4 regions of the Candidatus Thiodiazotropha sp. AKAK3 genome follow, and region 4 is predicted to be linked to each of the others. Evidence: predicted binding sites of a transcription regulator. Region 4 holds the regulator's gene; each other region holds the start of a gene.
What was found. The regulator FNR, encoded in region 4, switches genes on or off when oxygen is low (the NO sensors DNR and NnrR bind a similar motif). The targets are predictions, from matches to a motif close to TTGATNTANATCAA.
Positions count from the first base shown of each region.

Region 1: AC4IE7_RS08235 (hydrogenase small subunit) is a predicted target of FNR. The motif match lies at 1,379-1,392, and genes of this name have one in related genera.
Region 2: AC4IE7_RS11405 (multiheme c-type cytochrome) is a predicted target of FNR. The motif match lies at 1,360-1,373, and genes of this name have one in related genera.
Region 3: napF (ferredoxin-type protein NapF) is a predicted target of FNR. The motif match lies at 2,617-2,630, and genes of this name have one in related genera.

Region 1 covers NZ_JBSYOQ010000042.1:108,866-113,607, reverse strand. The annotation lists gene AC4IE7_RS08245 (cytochrome c3 family protein) at 1-302, shown strand, start outside; gene AC4IE7_RS08240 (hypothetical protein) at 338-586, shown strand; gene AC4IE7_RS08235 (hydrogenase small subunit) at 1,512-2,591, shown strand; gene AC4IE7_RS08230 (nickel-dependent hydrogenase large subunit) at 2,588-4,384, shown strand; gene AC4IE7_RS08225 (hypothetical protein) at 4,596-4,742, shown strand, end outside.
Region 2 covers NZ_JBSYOQ010000050.1:222,797-227,538, reverse strand. The annotation lists gene AC4IE7_RS11405 (multiheme c-type cytochrome) at 1-1,075, opposite strand, end outside; gene AC4IE7_RS11400 (hypothetical protein) at 1,630-2,085, shown strand; gene AC4IE7_RS11395 (LVIVD repeat-containing protein) at 2,198-2,701, shown strand; gene fusA (elongation factor G) at 2,826-4,742, opposite strand, start outside.
Region 3 covers NZ_JBSYOQ010000019.1:41,384-46,125, reverse strand. The annotation lists gene AC4IE7_RS02680 (type IV pili methyl-accepting chemotaxis transducer N-terminal domain-containing protein) at 1-1,760, shown strand, start outside; gene narL (two-component system response regulator NarL) at 1,750-2,406, shown strand; gene napF (ferredoxin-type protein NapF) at 2,724-3,236, shown strand; gene AC4IE7_RS02665 (chaperone NapD) at 3,264-3,533, shown strand; gene napA (nitrate reductase catalytic subunit NapA) at 3,520-4,742, shown strand, end outside.
Region 4 covers NZ_JBSYOQ010000077.1:209,727-214,468, reverse strand. The annotation lists gene AC4IE7_RS21260 (lytic transglycosylase) at 1-683, opposite strand, end outside; gene AC4IE7_RS21255 (class I SAM-dependent methyltransferase) at 1,109-1,870, shown strand; gene rnhA (ribonuclease HI) at 1,930-2,370, shown strand; gene dnaQ (DNA polymerase III subunit epsilon) at 2,370-3,071, shown strand; gene fnr (fumarate/nitrate reduction transcriptional regulator Fnr) at 3,111-3,869, opposite strand; gene AC4IE7_RS21235 (sulfur globule family protein) at 4,251-4,610, opposite strand.

The sequences.
Region 1 (4,742 bases), on a different contig from region 4:
TGATCAATGCACTGCATCTGCCAGAAGCGGCATTTGCTGCAAGGGAGTGGTTTAAGAAGCGTGACTCCGCCACCTGTAAACGTTGCCATGTTAAAGAGGCAATATTTGGAAGTCGACCGGATACGCTCCTGATTCACCGTGAGGATGCCAAAGACAAAACCTGTATCGAGTGTCACTACAACCTGGTGCATAGAGTTGTACCTGCCAAATCAGTTTTCAAAAGAGACAAATGGAACCGGATGATTGAGCAGGAGTATGGATTACAGCCGGGTGAGGCTGACAAGTTACTCGGTGACCATTGATCTTGAGTGGACTGGAGAAAAAATGAGGGTACCCAATGGGACTACTGAAAATCGGTTGTAAGACAATGCGGGAGGGAGTATTGGTCTCCTCTATTTTTTTTATTGCGGGTATCCTGATGATTCTGGCCGGCACTAACGTTGTACCTGATCTGTTCTATATGCAGCAGGTGGTTATGTTTGCCGGACTGCTGTTGTTGCTGTTTGCACCATTGATTCTTATCGCCACTTTTTTACTCTCGGTATTGCCAGGTGCAAAAGAGAATCTGGATAAATGTGAACACTGATCTGAAATGGTTAAAAGGTAAACCTGAATCCACTGGCCAGGTTAAAGTTACACCGTTAATCTTCTACATGACTGAAGTAAGCGTAAAAAACTCTCGCCCTTAACGTGGGGTATCGCAAAAGTCATAGGCTGCGGCCCTGTCGTAACTCTCATGCCCTGCATTCACAATTCATTGTGTTTTTATTGTTTATCTTCGTACAAAAACAAACTCCCATGCACAAGGCTAACTTGCTTTTTTATATAACAAGTTATGAGTGATTAAGCGCTAATTTTTCTGAAAATATTTTTCGATAGACTTGGTCACCCTCTGTGTAACGTTGTCCGACTAGACAATCTAGGCCTATCAATAAATTACACAGCGAGTCCTTCTGGAATCACCGTGGTGCTTCAATTAACAACATTCTAATAATCAGACGAAGTGGTTTTTTATGCCGTTCCAGCACACTATGGTGGGGCAGGGCCCCACCCTACCTGTCAGGTCAAGGTGTAGGGTGGGGCCATGCCCCACCAAGTCTGCTTAAAAAGAAAAGCAACGCTATACAAATCAGCGATATCAAGCACTAAAGGCTATATGATTTAGAGAGTACAGGGAAAGTAAATATGACGAAAAACACTGAAATTCCAGTTTAATAAATCTCTCCAAATATAGGGTTTATATGACGCACCACACTAGGAGGATGGTTTCAGCCGATCTAAATGAATTCAATCTCTGAAAACTGAATACAACCGGTAAGTTGATTGCCACTCTATCTTCTATTGCGGTATCCAAACATACACATACTGGAGACAGGGCTCGACTCAAATCAATTTATCTCATTGAATATAAAGAAAGATATTAATATGGCATAACTGTTGCTCACTCAAGGAAAGTGCGGAAAAAAGATAAAGCCGCATATCTGAATAGATCGACCTGGAGGAGTAGGGTGATGACCGAGACCTTTTACCAAGTCATGCGGCGGCAGGGGATTACACGTCGTAGTTTTTTGAAATTCTGCAGTTTGACTGCCTCTGCCCTGGGGTTGGGACCCGCAGTGGTGCCACGCATTGCCGAAGCAATGGAGACCAAGCCCCGAATCCCGGTGATCTGGTTGCACGGTCTTGAGTGCACCTGTTGCTCCGAGTCGTTTATCCGTTCTGCCCATCCGCTGGCGAAGGATGTGGTGCTGTCGATGATCTCTCTCGATTATGATGACACCATCATGGCTGCGGCAGGACATGAAGCCGAAGCGATCATTGAAGAGACCATCGAAAAGTACGACGGCAACTTCATCCTGGCTGTAGAAGGCAATCCGCCTCTTGATGAAGATGGCATGTACTGCATCATTGGTGGCAAGCCTTTTGTCGAACAGCTCAAAATGGCGGCAGAGCACTGTAAAGCAATCATCTCCTGGGGCTCTTGTGCCTCCTGGGGCTGTGTTCAGGCAGCCCGTCCGAATCCTACTCGTGCAACACCGGTACATAAGGTGCCTGGTCTAGCCAATAAGCCGATTATCAAAGTGCCGGGTTGTCCACCGATTGCTGAGGTGATGACCGCCGTGGTCACCTACATTCTTACCTTCGAAAAGTTTCCGGAACTGGATCGTCAGGGACGCCCGAAAATGTTCTACAGCCAGCGTATCCATGACAAATGTTATCGACGTCCTCATTTCGACGCGGGCCAGTTTGTTGAGGCCTGGGATGACGACTCTGCTCGCAAAGGTTACTGCCTCTACAAGATGGGGTGTAAAGGTCCAACCACCTATAACGCCTGTTCAACCATCCGTTGGAATGGAGGGCTCTCATTTCCGATCCAGGCGGGTCATGGCTGTATCGGCTGCTCTGAGGATGGATTTTGGGACAAGGGCTCTTTCTACCAGCATGTGACCGACACCCATCAGTTCGGTGTCGAGGCCAATGCAGATAAGGTTGGTTTGGCTGCTGCCGGAATTGTCGGTGCAACAGCTGCTGCCCATGCTGCTGTAACTGCTATTAAAAACGCGCAAAAGAAAGGAGACCGTGATCAATGAGCACCAAGACCACGCCAAACGGTTATAACCTTGATGATTCAGGTCAGCGCGTCGTTGTCGACCCGGTAACCCGAATCGAAGGCCACATGCGTTGTGAAGTGAATGTGGATGAGGAAAATATCATCCGCAATGCAGTTTCCACCGGCACCATGTGGCGCGGACTGGAAGTGATTCTCAAGGGCCGTGATCCACGTGATGCCTGGGCCTTTACCCAGCGGATCTGTGGTGTCTGTACTGGCACCCATGCATTGACCTCGGTGCGTGCAGTGGAAGATGCACTGAAAATAGAGATACCTGAGAACGCCAACTCCATTCGCAACATCATGCAGTTGACGCTGCAGGCTCATGATCATCTGGTTCACTTCTACCATCTGCATGCTCTCGACTGGGTCAATCCAGTAAATGCACTCAAGGCAGATCCAAAGGCAACCTCAGAACTGCAACAAAAGGTTTCGCCTAAGCATGCCAAATCCTCACCAGGATATTTTCGTGATATCCAGAACCGACTGAAAAAGTTTGTTGAGAGTGGCCAGCTTGGTCCTTTCAAAAACGGCTATTGGGATAACCCGGCCTATCTGCTTCCACCTGAAGCTGATCTGATGGCCGTCACCCACTATCTCGAAGCGCTCGATTTTCAGAAGGAGATAATGAAAATACGAACCATCTTCGGAGGCAAGGATCCTCATCCCAATTGGTTGGTGGGCGGCGTACCTTGTCCAATCAATCTGGATGGTGTCGGATCGGTTGGTGCTCTGAATATGGTCAACCTGAACCAGATCTCTTCGATCATCGACAGTACCAGAGAGTTTATCAAAAACGTCTACATTCCAGATATTCTTGCTGTGGGTCAGTTTTACAAGGGTTGGCTCTACGGTGGTGGTCTGTCGAGTACGAATGTGCTTAGTTATGGTGATATCCCTGATCGCGCTAACGACTACTCTGCAGCCAACCTGATGATGCCCAGAGGTGCAATCCTCAATGGCAATCTCAAGGAGGTGCACGAAGTCGATCTGCGTAATCCGGATGAGATCCAGGAGTATGTCCCTCACTCCTGGTACAACTATCCCGATGGGGTCAAAGGTTTGCATCCCTGGGATGGTATTACCGAACCAAATTTCCAGCTGGGCCCGAATTCCAAGGGAACAAAAACCAATATCGAGCAGATTGACGAAGACGCCAAGTACTCCTGGATTAAAGCGCCGCGTTGGCGTGGCCATGCCATGGAAGTTGGTCCACTGGCACGATATATCATCGGTTATGCCAAGGGCCATGAAGAGATTACCGAACAGATTAACTTTGTACTGAAAACGCTAGATGTGCCGGTCACTGCACTATTCTCAACCCTTGGTCGGACAGCCGCACGTGGACTGGAAGCCGATTGGGCGGCAGACAAGATGCGCTACTTCATGGATAAGTTGATGGCCAATATCAAGGCGGGGGATTCATCAACCGCCAACGTCGACAATTGGGATCCTGAAACCTGGCCGAAAGAGGCAAAAGGTGTCGGTTTCAGTGAAGCGCCAAGAGGCGCCCTGGGGCATTGGATCAAGATCAAGGATACCCGCATCGACAACTATCAATGCGTGGTGCCCACCACATGGAATGGTTCACCGAGAGACAGCGAAGGCAATATCGGTGCTTTCGAAGCCTCATTGATGAACACTAAGGTGGAACGTGCAGATCAGCCGGTAGAAATACTGCGCACGCTGCATAGTTTCGACCCCTGTCTCGCCTGTTCCACCCACGTGATGAGTGAAGAGGGTAAGGAGCTGGCAAAGGTTAAGGTGCGGTAGTTACTAATCAGGCCATAGATATTAATACACTCAGCTGTCGTGTGTTTGCTCACGGCAAGGCATCAAAACGCCGCTGTAGCACTCCTACAGCAAGTTTTAGATAACGCAGTCCGTGAGCAAACACACGACGGCCTGTCATTAAATATCTATGACCTGGTTAGTATTCCGGATCTGAATTCACCATTCGTTTCAAGTTGTATTAGGAGTAGAGATGAAAAAGGCAATGATTGGTTTAAGTGGTTTGCTGGTAAGCGGGCCACTGTTGGCTCATGTTGGAGAGCACAGTGATGCAGAGTTTTTATCTGTAATTCTGCATCTGATGTCAGAACATCCACTGCCACTGTTGTTGGTTGGCGCT
Region 2 (4,742 bases), on a different contig from region 4:
CATTATCGAACTGGTTGTAGTGGCCATTGATGACACTGTCGCTATGACAGGCTTTACAGACCTCCTGCATCTTTTTACGACGCTCTTTCCAGGTCAGTACTTCGACCACAGTAGAGCCCTTGGCCTTGTCGCCAACCTTTGGTAGAGCATTACCCTCTTTGACATCAAACTCATTACCATCTTCCAGGCGCACCAGATTGATTTTCTGGGAGATGGGTGGGCGCAGTGTCCAGGATATACGATCACCAACGTTGTGAGTCTTGCTCTCTTTACCACCAGCACTCATATGACAAGTGGCACAAGTAGGTGCGGCAGAGTAATCGATACCAGCCACCCATTTGTCCGATTCCATATTCATTTCATCGACTTTTGCACGATAGATAATGCCGTGTTTGGATTCGTTGTAGACTTCAATCTGTGGATGGTCAGGGCCGACGTGGCATTTACCGCAAGTATCCGGTGTTCGGGCTTGTGCCTTAGAGAAGCGATGGCGGCCATGACAGGCTGTACATGAGCCAGTGGAGCCATCAGGGTTAATCCGGCCTATACCTGTGTTTGGCCAGGTTGTCGGGCTTGGTTTGCCATCTTCACCAATCTCTATCTTTGCACCATGGCATTGTCGACAGCCAGCATTAACAGCAGCCGGGCCACCAACAACTTCACCGAGCAGGTTATCAAGCGAAGCTAGGATTTGACCGCCTTTTGAGTGGTGGGAGCCATCCATCTCCTCAAATTCCACAGAGTGGCATTTTGAACAGTCTTTAGGGGTAACGATGATGGTGATACGTTGTCCTTCATGTTCAAAGCCATCAATATCATCAGCTTTTGCTTCATGACAGTCGAGGCAGTTGACGCCACTCTGACCATGTTGACTGCGGTTCCACTCCATGGTCAATCCGGGGTCTTCCTGCCAGTGACACTCTATACACTCCTGGCCTTTTGGGTTTCCCCAATCCTTACCTATTGAACCTGATGGTCTTGCGGCATCAGCAGTTGAGACTTGCAGCAATAGAGTCAGTGCCGCTGCCATACTACCCAGTATCGCTGTGAACGTACGGTTACCGAAGCGTTTCATAGCTCCCTCCTATAGTGGGTTGATATAATGAGGGATCTCCTCCAATAGGGATTTGTGTCGAAAAACTACTGCTTTATCGAGCACATTGAATCACTGTTGAAAATCACCCCTGAAGTATTGGCAAGCCAAGTTCGAAGAAAGGGATAGTTTTGACTAAATTACCCAACCCCACTTAATTTATTATAGATATGGGGACAGCATGGTTTCACTCTTATGGTCAGTAAAACCCTGTTCTTATTAGTGCTTACTCAGGGCTATGAGAACGGTTCGGATGTGGGTATGCCTTGATCTAAATCAAGTGCCAATGGAGTTATTTAAAGTAGAAATTTAGCGAATATTAAAAGTGTCTTTAAATGTAGCAAAAGGCAATTAAATATAGGCTTTTTGATGTTATCTTTTAAAATAAAAAGTTCATTATTATTTCTATTTCTGGTGAAATAATATCTGACGATTCAGGGGTAAAAATCTATCCGATAAATTATCTACCCTGGATTAATTATACGGCATACCCACAAAGTGGTACATCTCTATATGCAAACTATTAACCTAATCTGTTGTTAATCAGTCAAGGTGTCGATATTGATGCAAATGATGATGGTCTGCTGGATGAGGCACCCGCTCAAGTCAATGGAAAATTTCATACCCTGTTGACAGGTGAACAGTTGATCTCAGGTGAGGCAAAGGCAACAGTTTTAACCGAAGCTGCATACCAAAATGTTCGCTATCTATTAGCCAGCAGGTCAAGCCAGGCTGACATATTGCTAGCATTGGATAGTAGTGCGCAGTTTCTACTGAAACAGGATCTTAACGGTGATGGCACTATTGATCATCTGGACCTTGCTGAATGGCACCCGCGACTTGATCGTGAAACAACAAGACCCAGTCTGGAACAGCTTCAGTTAGTTATCCAGGATATACATCAGAATCGATCTACAGCTCAACACACAATTACATTATTTGATGCCATCGAACCATCAGTAAGTGAATTATATCTCTGGTCATATAACTGAAATGTCGATCACTGATGAATGGCTTTATGTTCAAAGTAGATCTGGATCTGTCGTTTTTGCTGTAATTGATCAATTTGGCTTACAGATATTTGATTTGAGAGGATGGGTGAGTGTGGAAAGTCCAGCAATAGTTGGGCGTATGGATGTACAGGATGTACAGGAGATCGCCACATCAGCTGGAAACCATGCTTTTCTGCTGTCCGGAGAGGATCAACACCGCCGCATTGTGAGTCTGGACCTGTCAGATATGCAAGAAATCATTAGCACATCTACAGAAGTCTACTCTGACCTGTACCAGAATCCACTGGTTTTAGATCAACACCTCTATGCAACAAGCATCTTTTCAGGTGTTACTCTGTTCGATATTTCTGATCCCATGGCGCTATCTTTACATTCAAACTATGACCAATCTGTTATGGAGTTTGCTTCAGCCGGTACAGTTTCAGCAGGGAATATTCAAGTGCTCAACGTAGATAACCCTGAAGTGCCAGAGTTTGTGGGAAATTTTCATACATCCTCACAGGTAAGAGCAGTTACAGTCCTGAACAACCATCTATTCACTGCAACCCAGGATGAGGTTTTAATATCTCAGCTGTCACTCGAAGCTGTGCCTTAGCCTATCTGTTTGTCAGACCGGGTTGATAACAGTTGATCCGATACTATTTCGTGATTGCTGTTTCGATGGGCAAGAAAAAAAGTAACTTGCCCATCGGATCTGATCTTGCAGCGATTCAGGAAGCCTATGATGGCTTGTTATTGGACAGTTGCTTTTGGATGTTTCCAGGAACCGGTTCATAGTGGCTGAACTCTATGGTGTAAATTCCTTCGCCACCGGTGAGTGCTTTCAGGTGGGTGGCATACCCTTCCAGTTCCGCCAAAGGTGCTTGGCCTTTGATGATCAATGTATTGTTTCGTCCTGTCTCGGTACCACTGATCTGTCCGCGTCGCCCTGCAAGGTCTCCTGTCAGATCTCCCATGAACTGGTCAGAAGTGGTAATTGAGATGTTAACAATCGGCTCAAGGATCACGGGACCTGCATTTTCGACAGCTTCAAGAAATGCTTTTTTACCTGCAGTGACAAATGCGATCTCTTTGGAATCAACAGAGTGAAACTTTCCATCATAAACGGTGACCCGTACATCCTGCATGGTGAAGCCACCAATAGCACCTTCATCCAATGCGCTTCTAACACCTTTTTCAATCGCCGGTATAAATTGACCGGGAATAGCGCCACCAACCACTTTATTGACATATTCAAAACCAGACCCGCGCTCAAGAGGCTCGATACGTAAAAAGACTTCACCGAACTGGCCAGCACCCCCGGTCTGTTTTTTATGCCGGTAGTGGCCCTCAGCTTTGCGTGTAATGGTCTCCCGGTAGGAGATACTGGGTGGGTGAGTCTCAACTTCTACACTGTATTTCTTTTTGATCTGTTGCAGCAGTACATCAAGATGCAACTCTCCAAGTCCGCGCATGACTGTTTCATTTAGACTGACATTATGCTCTACATGGAAACAGGGATCTTCATCTTCCAGTTTATGCAGTGCATCACTTAATTTCTGTTCATCGCCACGCTTGGCCGTGTTGATAGCCAACCCAAACAGGGGTACTGGGCACTCGATTGATCGCAGGTGGTGATGATCTTCATCATGAGAGTCGTGTAACACGGCATCGAAGTGAATATCTTCCACCCGGGCAACGGCACAGATATCACCAGGCACAGCCTGTTTCATCTCCTCTTGATCTTTTCCATGTAGACGGAAGAGATGACTGACCTTAAAAGGTTTGCGAGCGTCACCGATAAAGAGCTGAGAGTTGACCTCGAGTTTCCCCTGATGAACCCTGAAGATGCCCAGTTTTCCACGGTAAGGGTCGTTGATGACCTTGAAAGCATGACCTATGACATGTTTGTTCTCATCGGGGGAGACCTCGACTGGCTTCATGTTGGCCCCTTCGCCTTTCATGAATGGGGGAGGGTTACCTTCAGTGGGATCAGGCATGAGTTTAGAAAACAGGTTTAATAACTCATCTATGCCTGCGCCGTTCTCTACGGAAGTGAAACAGACTGGAATGAGGTGTCCTTCCCGGAGTGCCTTTTCAAAGGGATCATGCAGTTGCTCCGGCTCGATTGCCTCTCCTTGCTCCAGGTAGACCTCCATTAAAGCCTCGTCTACCTCCACAACCTGGTCTACCAGGTTGTCATGAGCCTGACTGACGGATGAGAAATCGGTAGATTCACCACCGGGTTGAAAATAGCAGTCGATGACTTTTTGGCCATTTTCTGCTGGTAGATTGATGGGCAGACACTCATTACCAAAGGTCTCCTGAAGATTCTCCAGCAGGGCTGCAAGATCTACCTCCGGTAAGTCAATTTTATTGATAATGATAAAGCGGCAGAGATCGCGGCGTTTCGCGGCTTCCATCATTCGTATTGTTACGGGTTCGATACCTGTAGCCGCATTGACTACGATTACAGCCGACTCAACCGCTGGCAATATACTGATGCCCCGCCCTAAAAAATCAGCATAGCCGGGGGTGTCGATAATATTGACCTGTTTATTTTCATGACTTAGATGTGTGATGGCGATATCAAGAGAGTGTTGAAGCTCTTTCTCAAGATCATCGTTATCGCAGACGGTATCTCCACGTTCGATAGT
Region 3 (4,742 bases), on a different contig from region 4:
CAGACGACAAAACCACCGATCTCTATCATTCCAGCGACAAATCCAGACTTTTAGTGGATGAGTACAACCAACGTCTGAACAGCCCACGAATACAGGACGTACTGGCCAAAGGCACAGGTAGAGAGGTTAGAGAGAGCTACCTCAGGGTTGAATCCCTCTGGCGGGAGCTAATGCTGCCAAATCTGATCGACTACCTGAACCTTGCCACTATGCCACAAAATTCAGTCTCTGAATCTGCAGATATCAACACCAGCCGTCAAACCTATCTCACTGAGGTGGACAAGTTCGTAGATGACATCCACCTTTTCGTGGAAGCACTGGAAGTTGAAGCCGAACAGAAAAACCAGCAACTGAGGCTGATTCAGATCATCTTGCTGACACTGACCTTCCTGGTGGCGCTGGTAAGTCTCTACCTAACCAAGATTTACGTTTTAAATCCTCTACGCAACCTTCTCTCTTGTGCCAAGGCTGCCCGTCATGGAGATTTTTCTGTCAGAAGCAAGTTTCTCAGTGAAGATGAACTTGGACAACTCGGCCAGTCATTCAACTTGATGGCTGACAACCTATCTTTGATATACAGAGATCTGGAATCCCGTGTAGAGGAGAAAACCAGAGACCTGGAGCAGAGTAACCGCACTCTGGAGCTACTCTATTCCACAACCAAGCGTCTCAGCGATTCGTCACTGAATGAGCAGGTACTGATTGCAGTAATACATGATATCGAGGCGCTACTTGGTGTTAACAACGGCACCATCTGCCTGGGTCAGCCTGGGGACAGACAGGCCTACCGATATGCGTCAACCAGAAAGAACGACATCCTCTTTCGAGATCACGATCAAAACCAGTGCGCTACCTGTTTAGGTGAAGGTGAGACTCACAGCTTTCAATTTTTTGATTTTGAGAGCAACAAAAAAATCAACATATTTTCAACTCCTGTACGAGACAAAACACAGCACTACGGGGTACTGATGGTTGAACAGACTGACACTGAAGTACTGGAAGAGTGGCAAGCCCGTTTGCTTGAAACTGTAGCCAGCCATATCGCACTGGCTATCAATGTCGCTTATAAAGATATGCAGAATCGAAAATTATCGTTAATGGAAGAGCGTAGTGCTATTGCTCGAGAGTTGCATGACTCTATCGCACAGTCACTATCATACTTAAAAATACAGGTCGCTCGATTAGAGAAGGCAATTCATGATGAGCAGAGCAAAGATGATGTGCTATTGATCAGCTCAGTCTTAAGATCTGCACTCAATGGCGCCTATCGCCAACTGAGAGAGCTGCTCACCACATTCCGTCTCAGAGTCAGCGATTTAAACCTGGGCAATATCATTGAACAAACAGTAGATGAGTTTTCCAGCCGTTCCGGCATCCCGATCGAATTCTTAAATGACATGGGGAACTGCCAATTTACACCTAATACAGAGATTCACATCATCCAGATTATCCGTGAAGCGCTTTCAAATGTAGTTCGTCACGCGAATGCCACTCAGGCCAGAGTGAGTATGCAGTGCAACCAGCAAGGAGTGGTTATAGTCAACATTGAAGACGACGGCATCGGTATCAATGAAGATAGTGATATGATGCAGCACTACGGTCTACCTATAATGAAGGAACGTGCTGAACGTTTGGGAGGCCAGTTGCATATCAATGAATCGACCATCGGCGGAACTCAGATCAATCTCGTATTCAGCATCACAGATGTCTCGAAGCGGGAGTCTAATCGCTTTTTCAGTGAGCAATTGAATGATGCTTGATCAAGAAAAATATACCCTCATCTCAATCGACGACCATCCGCTATTCAGAAAAGGCGTCTCCGATTTGATCGATATGGACCCTACTCTTGAACTGATCGGTGAGGCTGCAAATGGGGAAGATGGTCTCCTGTTGGCCAAACAATTTAATCCTGATCTGATTCTGCTGGATATCAACATGAAGGGGGTAAGCGGCCTTGAAACTTTGAAAGCAATCAAGAGTCTCCAGCTCGATTCACGCATTCTCATGCTCACTGTTTCAGATAATGAAGAGGATGTTTTGACTGCATTGAGAAATGGTGCAGATGGTTACCTTCTGAAAGATATGGAACCTGAGGATATTCTCAAATCGATCAGTAAAGCAGTCGAAGGAACTGTCGTCATCAGTGAGCATTTAACGCAATTACTGGCAAAGGCTCTAAGAGAAGACAGTAGGCTGGATGATCAGCCCTCAATGCCAGACCTTACTACCCGGGAGAGAGAGATCCTGCAACATATCTCCCAGGGACAAAGCAACAAACAGATCGCCACCAAACTTGCCATATCCGAAGGCACAGTCAAAGTGCATGTAAAGCACTTATTGAAAAAGCTCCATCTACACTCCCGCACTGAAGCTGCTGTCTGGGTTTTAAACCAACCGAAACCCTAGTGCCTGTTAAGGGCACCTCTATTAATTGCTTGTGCACTTAACAAGCTTTGCTGAAACAGAGGCGATCAACAACTGAGTGAATCGTCTGGTCTCAAAGCCTGCTTACCCATAACGAATTAGCAACTACTCACATTGAGGTATCAGTCGTTACCAATAAATTGGTAAAGCATTGATTTATCTATATTTTTCTACTATTTTTTAGCCTCTCATTTGATCAGAATCAAAGCGCTTGGCATGGGCAAGTGAAACACTCTCGAGAAGAGTTAAGCGGCCACTATTAAGCCACTCTCATTAGCTTTAGCTCGAGGTTACAACAGTTGCTAAGAAATATTGACAGATCACAGTTTTTACGCGGTGACCTGCGCGGTCGCCAGCGTGAGATCCGCCCCCCCTGGTCACAACCTGAAGCATCATTTACCGATCTTTGTCAGCGTTGCAATGACTGCATGGATGTCTGCCCGAGTCTCATCATCAGCAAGGGATCTCGCGGCTTTCCAAAAATCGATTTTTCTCAAAACCACTGCACCTTTTGTGGTGATTGCGTAAAGGCATGCCAACACCACGCCCTGAGTTTCACTACCGATCCCAACATATCGCCCTGGAACCTGGAAGTAACCATCAATAACGGCTGTCTTTCACAAAATGGGGTGGTCTGCAGAAGCTGTGGAGAGATCTGTGAAGAGTCGGCAATCCGCTTCAAACTTGAGACCAAAGGGCGCGCCACACCGATACTCAACAGACAATCTTGCAGCGGATGCGGGGAGTGCATTTCAGTTTGTCCCAATCAATCTATTTCCATTCTGCCCGGAGCGCATCCACAAGCGGCCTGACAGAGCCACGTGAGGAAAGAATCATTCATGAATATATGTAGCCTGATAATCCATACAAAACCCTCCCAGGGAGCGCAGGTCTCGGAACGTCTCTATCGATTTCCTGGGGTTGAAGTCCACGGTGGTATGGAAGTAGACAAACTTATTGTCACTATAGAGGACGAGGGTGAAACGGTCTCTCCGGTATCTGACCAGATGAATGCACTACGCGACGTCGAAGGCGTCGTGAATACAGTTTTGATTTACCACTATGGCGGTGAAGAGTCGATGGAGGAAATGAACCGTGAAATTAACTAGAAGAGAATTTATCAAAAGTAACGCAGCAGCCGCAGCAGCCTCCGTGGCTGGTGTCACCATACCTGTAACCCAAGCTGTTGCTGCAGCTGATGCCGACGACGGTATTCGATGGGACAAGGCAGCCTGTCGCTATTGTGGTACCGGTTGTAGCGTTTTGATGGGAGTTAAAGATGGCAAGGTTGTTGCCAGCCAAGGTGATCCCGATGCGCCGGTCAACAAGGGCCTGAACTGCATTAAAGGTTACTTTTTACCTAAGATTCTCTACGGAGAGGATCGTCTGACCAAACCACTGCTGCGTAAAACCAACGGTAAATATGACAAGGACGGCAAGTTCGAAGCGGTATCCTGGGATGAGGCCTTCAAGACCATGGCCGAAAAATGGATTGCGGCTCGCAGGGCCAAAGGTGCAAAAGGCATCGGCATGTTTGGTTCTGGACAATGGACGGTGTGGGAGGGTTATGCAGCTTCAAAATTGTTGAAAGCGGGTTTCCGTTCAAACAGTCTCGAACCTAATGCCCGTCACTGTATGGCATCCGCTGTGGGTGCTTTCATGCGGGGTTTCGGCATCGATGAGCCGATGGGCTGCTATGACGATCTGGAGCATGCTGATGTATTTGTACTCTGGGGCGCCAACATGGCAGAGATGCATCCAATCCTCTGGTCACGTCTCACTGATACCCGTCTGACCAAGCCGGGTTGTGAAGTCCACGTACTATCAACCTACGAGCATCGTTGTTATGAATTGGCTGATAACGGTATGGTTTTTGAACCCCAAACAGATTTGGCCATCCTTAACTATATCGCCAACTACATCATCCAGAACAAGGCATATAACAAGGAGTTCATCGACAAGCATGTCAACTTCACCAAGACCCCAACCGATATCGGCTATGGTTTACGCGCCACAGATCCCCGCGAAAAAGCGGCCAAGAACCGCAACAAGGGTAAGCTTAGCAAAATCAGTTTTGAAGAGTATGCCAAATCGGTGGAACCCTACACATTGGAGCATACCTCCAAGTTATCCAAGGTGCCTGAAGATAAGCTTCTGAGACTAGCCAAGGCCTATGCCGATCCCAACAAGAAGGTCGCCTCCTATTGGACTATGGGTTTCAACCAACATACCCGCGGCGTCTGGGTCAATGGCCTCTGCTATAACGTTCATCTGCTGATGGGCAAGATCGCCGAACCGGGCAACAGTCCCTTCTCACT
Region 4 (4,742 bases):
GCCAGAGCCAGTTCCCAGTCTCCATCGAACTGCTTGTTCAGACGTGTGAGGTAATCAAGCGCTGCGCGGGTTGACCTGACTACATCCCTGCGTCCGTCATACCACCAGTTTTGCTTGAGACCGAAGTGTCGTCCCGTTGACGGTATGAATTGCCAGATGCCTGCTGCTCTGCCAGGTGAGTAGGCAAAAGGCTGAAATGCGCTCTCAACTGCGGGCAGAAGGGCGATTTCAGTCGGGATATCCCGCTTTTCGATCTCCTGCAGAATAAAATAGAGAAAAGGTGCGGCTCTCTCCTGAATTCGTTGTAAATATTTAGGGTGTTTTTTATACCAGTTCAGCTCTCTGGTGAGGCGGGGGTTGCTTGGGATTGAAAGCTTATATTGGTCACGCATCCTATCCCAGATATGTTCTGGCTCAGGGTCAGGTAGGGAAGCGATAACCTCCTGCAATTGTTCAGCAACTTCAGGCATCTGCTCCGATCTTACCTGCTTCTCCTCTGTTAGCGGCTGAGTTTGCAGGGCCTCGGTTGAGATGGTGTCAAGGGGAACCTCAACCAGTGCGGATTCCTGCCCGGGGTTTGGCAGTGACTGACAGGCTGTCAACAGGCAGGCGAAGATCAGGTTCATGAACAATAGAAGCGGATTTGAGAGAAAATCGGGTGAATTGGTTGGTAACTTAGGCATACTGAATTCTGAAAGAAAATAAAAATAAAGCCGTGTATGATTTCCATGTAATGAACTCCTGACAAGCGGCCACCAGTTGCAATCTGTGTAGAGATCAGGATCTGTTTCGTGGTGCCTCAACTTGCTGAGCATCTCTTAGGGCTGCATACCAGGGATTGCTTATGCAATGATTGTCGAAGAGACATCACCATCCATATGGAGCATTAGATCCGAAATGGCAAATCGCAACGCGGTCGTCGATCGATAAAATGAGACATCAAACCAGATTCACTCACTACCAGAGCCGCTCAAATCCACATTTGTGTTGTCACAATAACAGACAGACGATAGCTGAGCGCCAGTCGTTGCTACCAGCTTCCAGGACAGCGCTCAAAAACACAGATTACCTGACACTAGTGTCGGTAGCAAAGTCGATACCTTTATAGATGAGAGAATTCAGGCGGTTAAAACTTCGATCTTGCCAACAGAGTCACATTCAGGAGTGGTTCAATAGTCAGCTTGGAGAGAGTTTGGCCGCTCAAGAGTCTGAATATCTTCAGCAGCACATCTCCGCAATGTTTGGCTATCATGTGGTGCAGATCGGCCATTTGAAGCAGGATGAAGACCTGTTGCGGGTGAGTCCTGCGCGGAACCGGATTGTGATGGGGGTTACGCCAGGTGGAAAAAACGTTGATCTGCAGGCTGAACCTTATAGGCTGCCATTTGCTGGCGACTGTGTGGATGGTATTTTACTACCCCATACCCTGGATTTTTCCTCTGATCCCCACCAGGTGTTACGTGAAGTGGAGCGGGTTTTGATTCCCGAGGGGAAGCTGCTGATCACTGGGTTCAACCCCTGGAGCCTCTGGGGAGGGGTAAGACTGCTTAGGTTGAGGTCATCGATACCGCCTTGGTGTGGTCACTTTTTCAGCAGTCGAAGGGTTTTGGATTGGCTGTCACTTTTAGGCTTTGATCTACTTGATATTCACTTTCTTAATTACAGGCCACCGATCCAAAGACCCGGTATTAGTCAGAGACTCCAATTTCTGGAGCAGCTCGGGGAGAATCTCTATCCGAATTTTGGTGGGGTGTATATCATATTGGCCGTAAAGCGCGTGGTTACTCTTACACACATTCGCCCGAAATGGTCGGTAAAAAAACGTGTTTTACCCACTGCAGCAGAACCAACAATCAGGAATGGGACTTAGTGATCAGGCCTGTTAAGCATAAGAAACCCTATCTCTTAACGGATTTTTAAGAAGTATAAATGACTCAAATAGTAGAACTTTTTAGTGATGGCGCCTGTAAAGGGAATCCTGGACCTGGTGGTTGGGGGGTTGTACTGCGCTATGCAGGCCATGAAAAGAGACTGTATGGCGGTGAGCCTGGCACTACCAATAACCGGATGGAGCTGCTTGCGGTAATTCGGGGGTTACAGGAGCTGACAAGGCCCAGTCAGGTGCAAGTGACTACCGATTCACAATATGTAAAAAACGGCATTACCCAGTGGATCCACGGCTGGAAGAGAAATGGTTGGAAGACCTCTGCACGCAAGGCGGTAAAAAATGTTGATTTGTGGCGGGAATTGGATAGTGAAGTAAGTAAACATGATGTGGATTGGCAATGGGTAAAAGGACATGCTGGTCATCCAGGGAATGAATTGGCAGATGAACTGGCTAATCTGGGTATTCAGGAGATGTTGTCATGATGCGCCAGATTGTACTCGACACAGAAACCACCGGTCTGGAGCCAGAGCAGGGACATAGAATTATAGAGATCGGCTGTGTTGAGCTGGTTGACCGAAGATTGACAGGTAATAACTTCCATCAGTTTCTGCAACCAGATCGAGAGATCGATGCGGGGGCCATTGAGGTGCATGGTATCACCAATGAGTTTCTCGCCGACAAGCCGAAATTCTGTGATGTGGTGACTGACTTCATCGAATATGTGCGTGGTGCTGAATTGATTATCCACAATGCACCATTCGATGTCGGATTCCTTGATCATGAATTGAGGTTGATGGAAAACCCGCAGCGCATCGATGCACTGTGTGCTGTTACCGATACGCTGATCATGGCAAAGAAGATGCATCCAGGGCAGAGAAACAGCCTTGATGCATTATGCAGACGCTATGATATCGATAACTCCCATCGTGAGCTGCATGGGGCGTTACTGGATGCTGAAATACTCGCCGATGTCTATTTGATGATGACCGGTGGACAGACGGCGCTGGTTTTGGATGACGATCTTGGGCAGCAGGATGGTGATGAGCAATCGGTTGATAATATCCGCCGACTGTCAGCCGGCCGTCCCCCTCTCAAAGTGGTTGTTGCCGGCGCTGAAGAGATTGAAGCCCATGAGCGTCAACTTGAGGAGATGGGCGAAAGGTGCGTTTGGCTTAACAGTTAAGGGCGTCTCTAATAATTGCTTGTGCCCTTAAGTCTGGATTTAACCTCTGGATTGTGTGGACTTGGCGCTATCGCAGCCTTGCACGATGTCATACAACCTCGGTATGTCGAGTAACTGTACATGTTTCCGCTCTACTCGAAGCAGGTTTTCATCCTGAAACCTGGTAAAGAGTCTACTCACGGTCTCGACTGCTAAACCGAGGTAGTTACCGATTTCATGGCGTGACATACTGAGAAAGAAGTCGCTGGCAGAAAAACCCCGTTGTTTGAATCGTTCTGAGAAGCTGAGTAGGAAGGTTGCTAAGCGCTCCTCGGCACTCTTTTTACCCAGTAGCGTCAACATTTCCGTCTCCTGACCTATCTCCCGACTGAGCAGGCGATACATCTGGTGTTGCAGACTGGGCATTATGCAGCTCAGAGATTCCAGCTGGGAGAATGGGATTTCACATACCGCTGTAGTCTCAAGGGCGATGGCTGAGCAGGTGTGGCTATCGTCCTGGATTGCATCCAGGCCAATAAGTTCGCCGGGAAGATGAAATCCCAATACCTGTTCTCCACCATCCTCATTTGGGCTGTAGGTCTTGACCGAACCGCTTGTTATAACCCGTAAGCTATGAAACTTGTCTGCCCCGCGGTAGAGATGATCTCCTCGATGGTAGGGGCGGCCTCGCTTGATGATGCCATCGAGGCGTTCGACATCGTCCGGAGTCAGCCCCATGGGGAGACATAGGGTGGCAAGGCTGCAGTTTTTACAGGCGACCTTGATGTTTTCAAATGATACGACTTTTCTACTAGTCAAGTAATCGCTCCAGCATGGCAGGTGCTATATAGGCAATGTATTGTGCACCCAGTTAGTGTTTAAGGCATTTCTTACCCTTGAATTGTCCTCTCTCACCCTGAATTTAGCTTTGCTCAGAGGCGGTTTTGCCAAATAAAAACATTAAAAGCTGCTTTACCAGGCGCATATGCCAGGCTGATACAGCTTAATGTCTCCCAATCTACCCTATTTCGTCCATGTTTAATTGTTGGTGGGCTGGCAATTCGAGCTATTTTTCCAGAAATTCTTGATGTGGATCAAGTGGTTTTACTGTTTTTATTACTTTGGATCATTGATTTTTAGTCTGTCGCCGAATAAAAAAACCGGCCTGAAGGCCGGCTTTTCTGCTATTGATCGGCCTGATTATTGAGCCGGAGCAGGAGCGGGTGCAGCTGCAGGAGGTGCTGGATAGCCATAAGGAGCACCACCATATGGTGCGCCATAAGGAGCGCCGCCGTAGCCATAAGGAGCGCCGTAGCCATAAGGACCATAGCCATTGTTGTAGCCACGGTAGTAGTTATTACCACGACCATAGCCAGAACCACGGGCGTTGCCGCTCATGCCAAAGCTGAAATCACCAGAGCCATCACCATAGCCGTCACCGTAGCCGTCGTTGTTATAACCACGGTTGCCGCCCCATGGGCCGTTGCCCCACCAGGCAGATGCACTGGTAGACACAGCTACGAGTGCCGCGATGCTCAGAACTTTAGCAAATTTAGTCATGCTTTCTTCCTCTCAAATGATTGTTTTCATACTACATCGGTGATGTAGAAAAGCGGCCTTACAGCCTCCATCATGCAATGGTTAAGGACTTCACGCCAAGTCTGTCATGTTACGGGGCAGACTGTAGGGTAA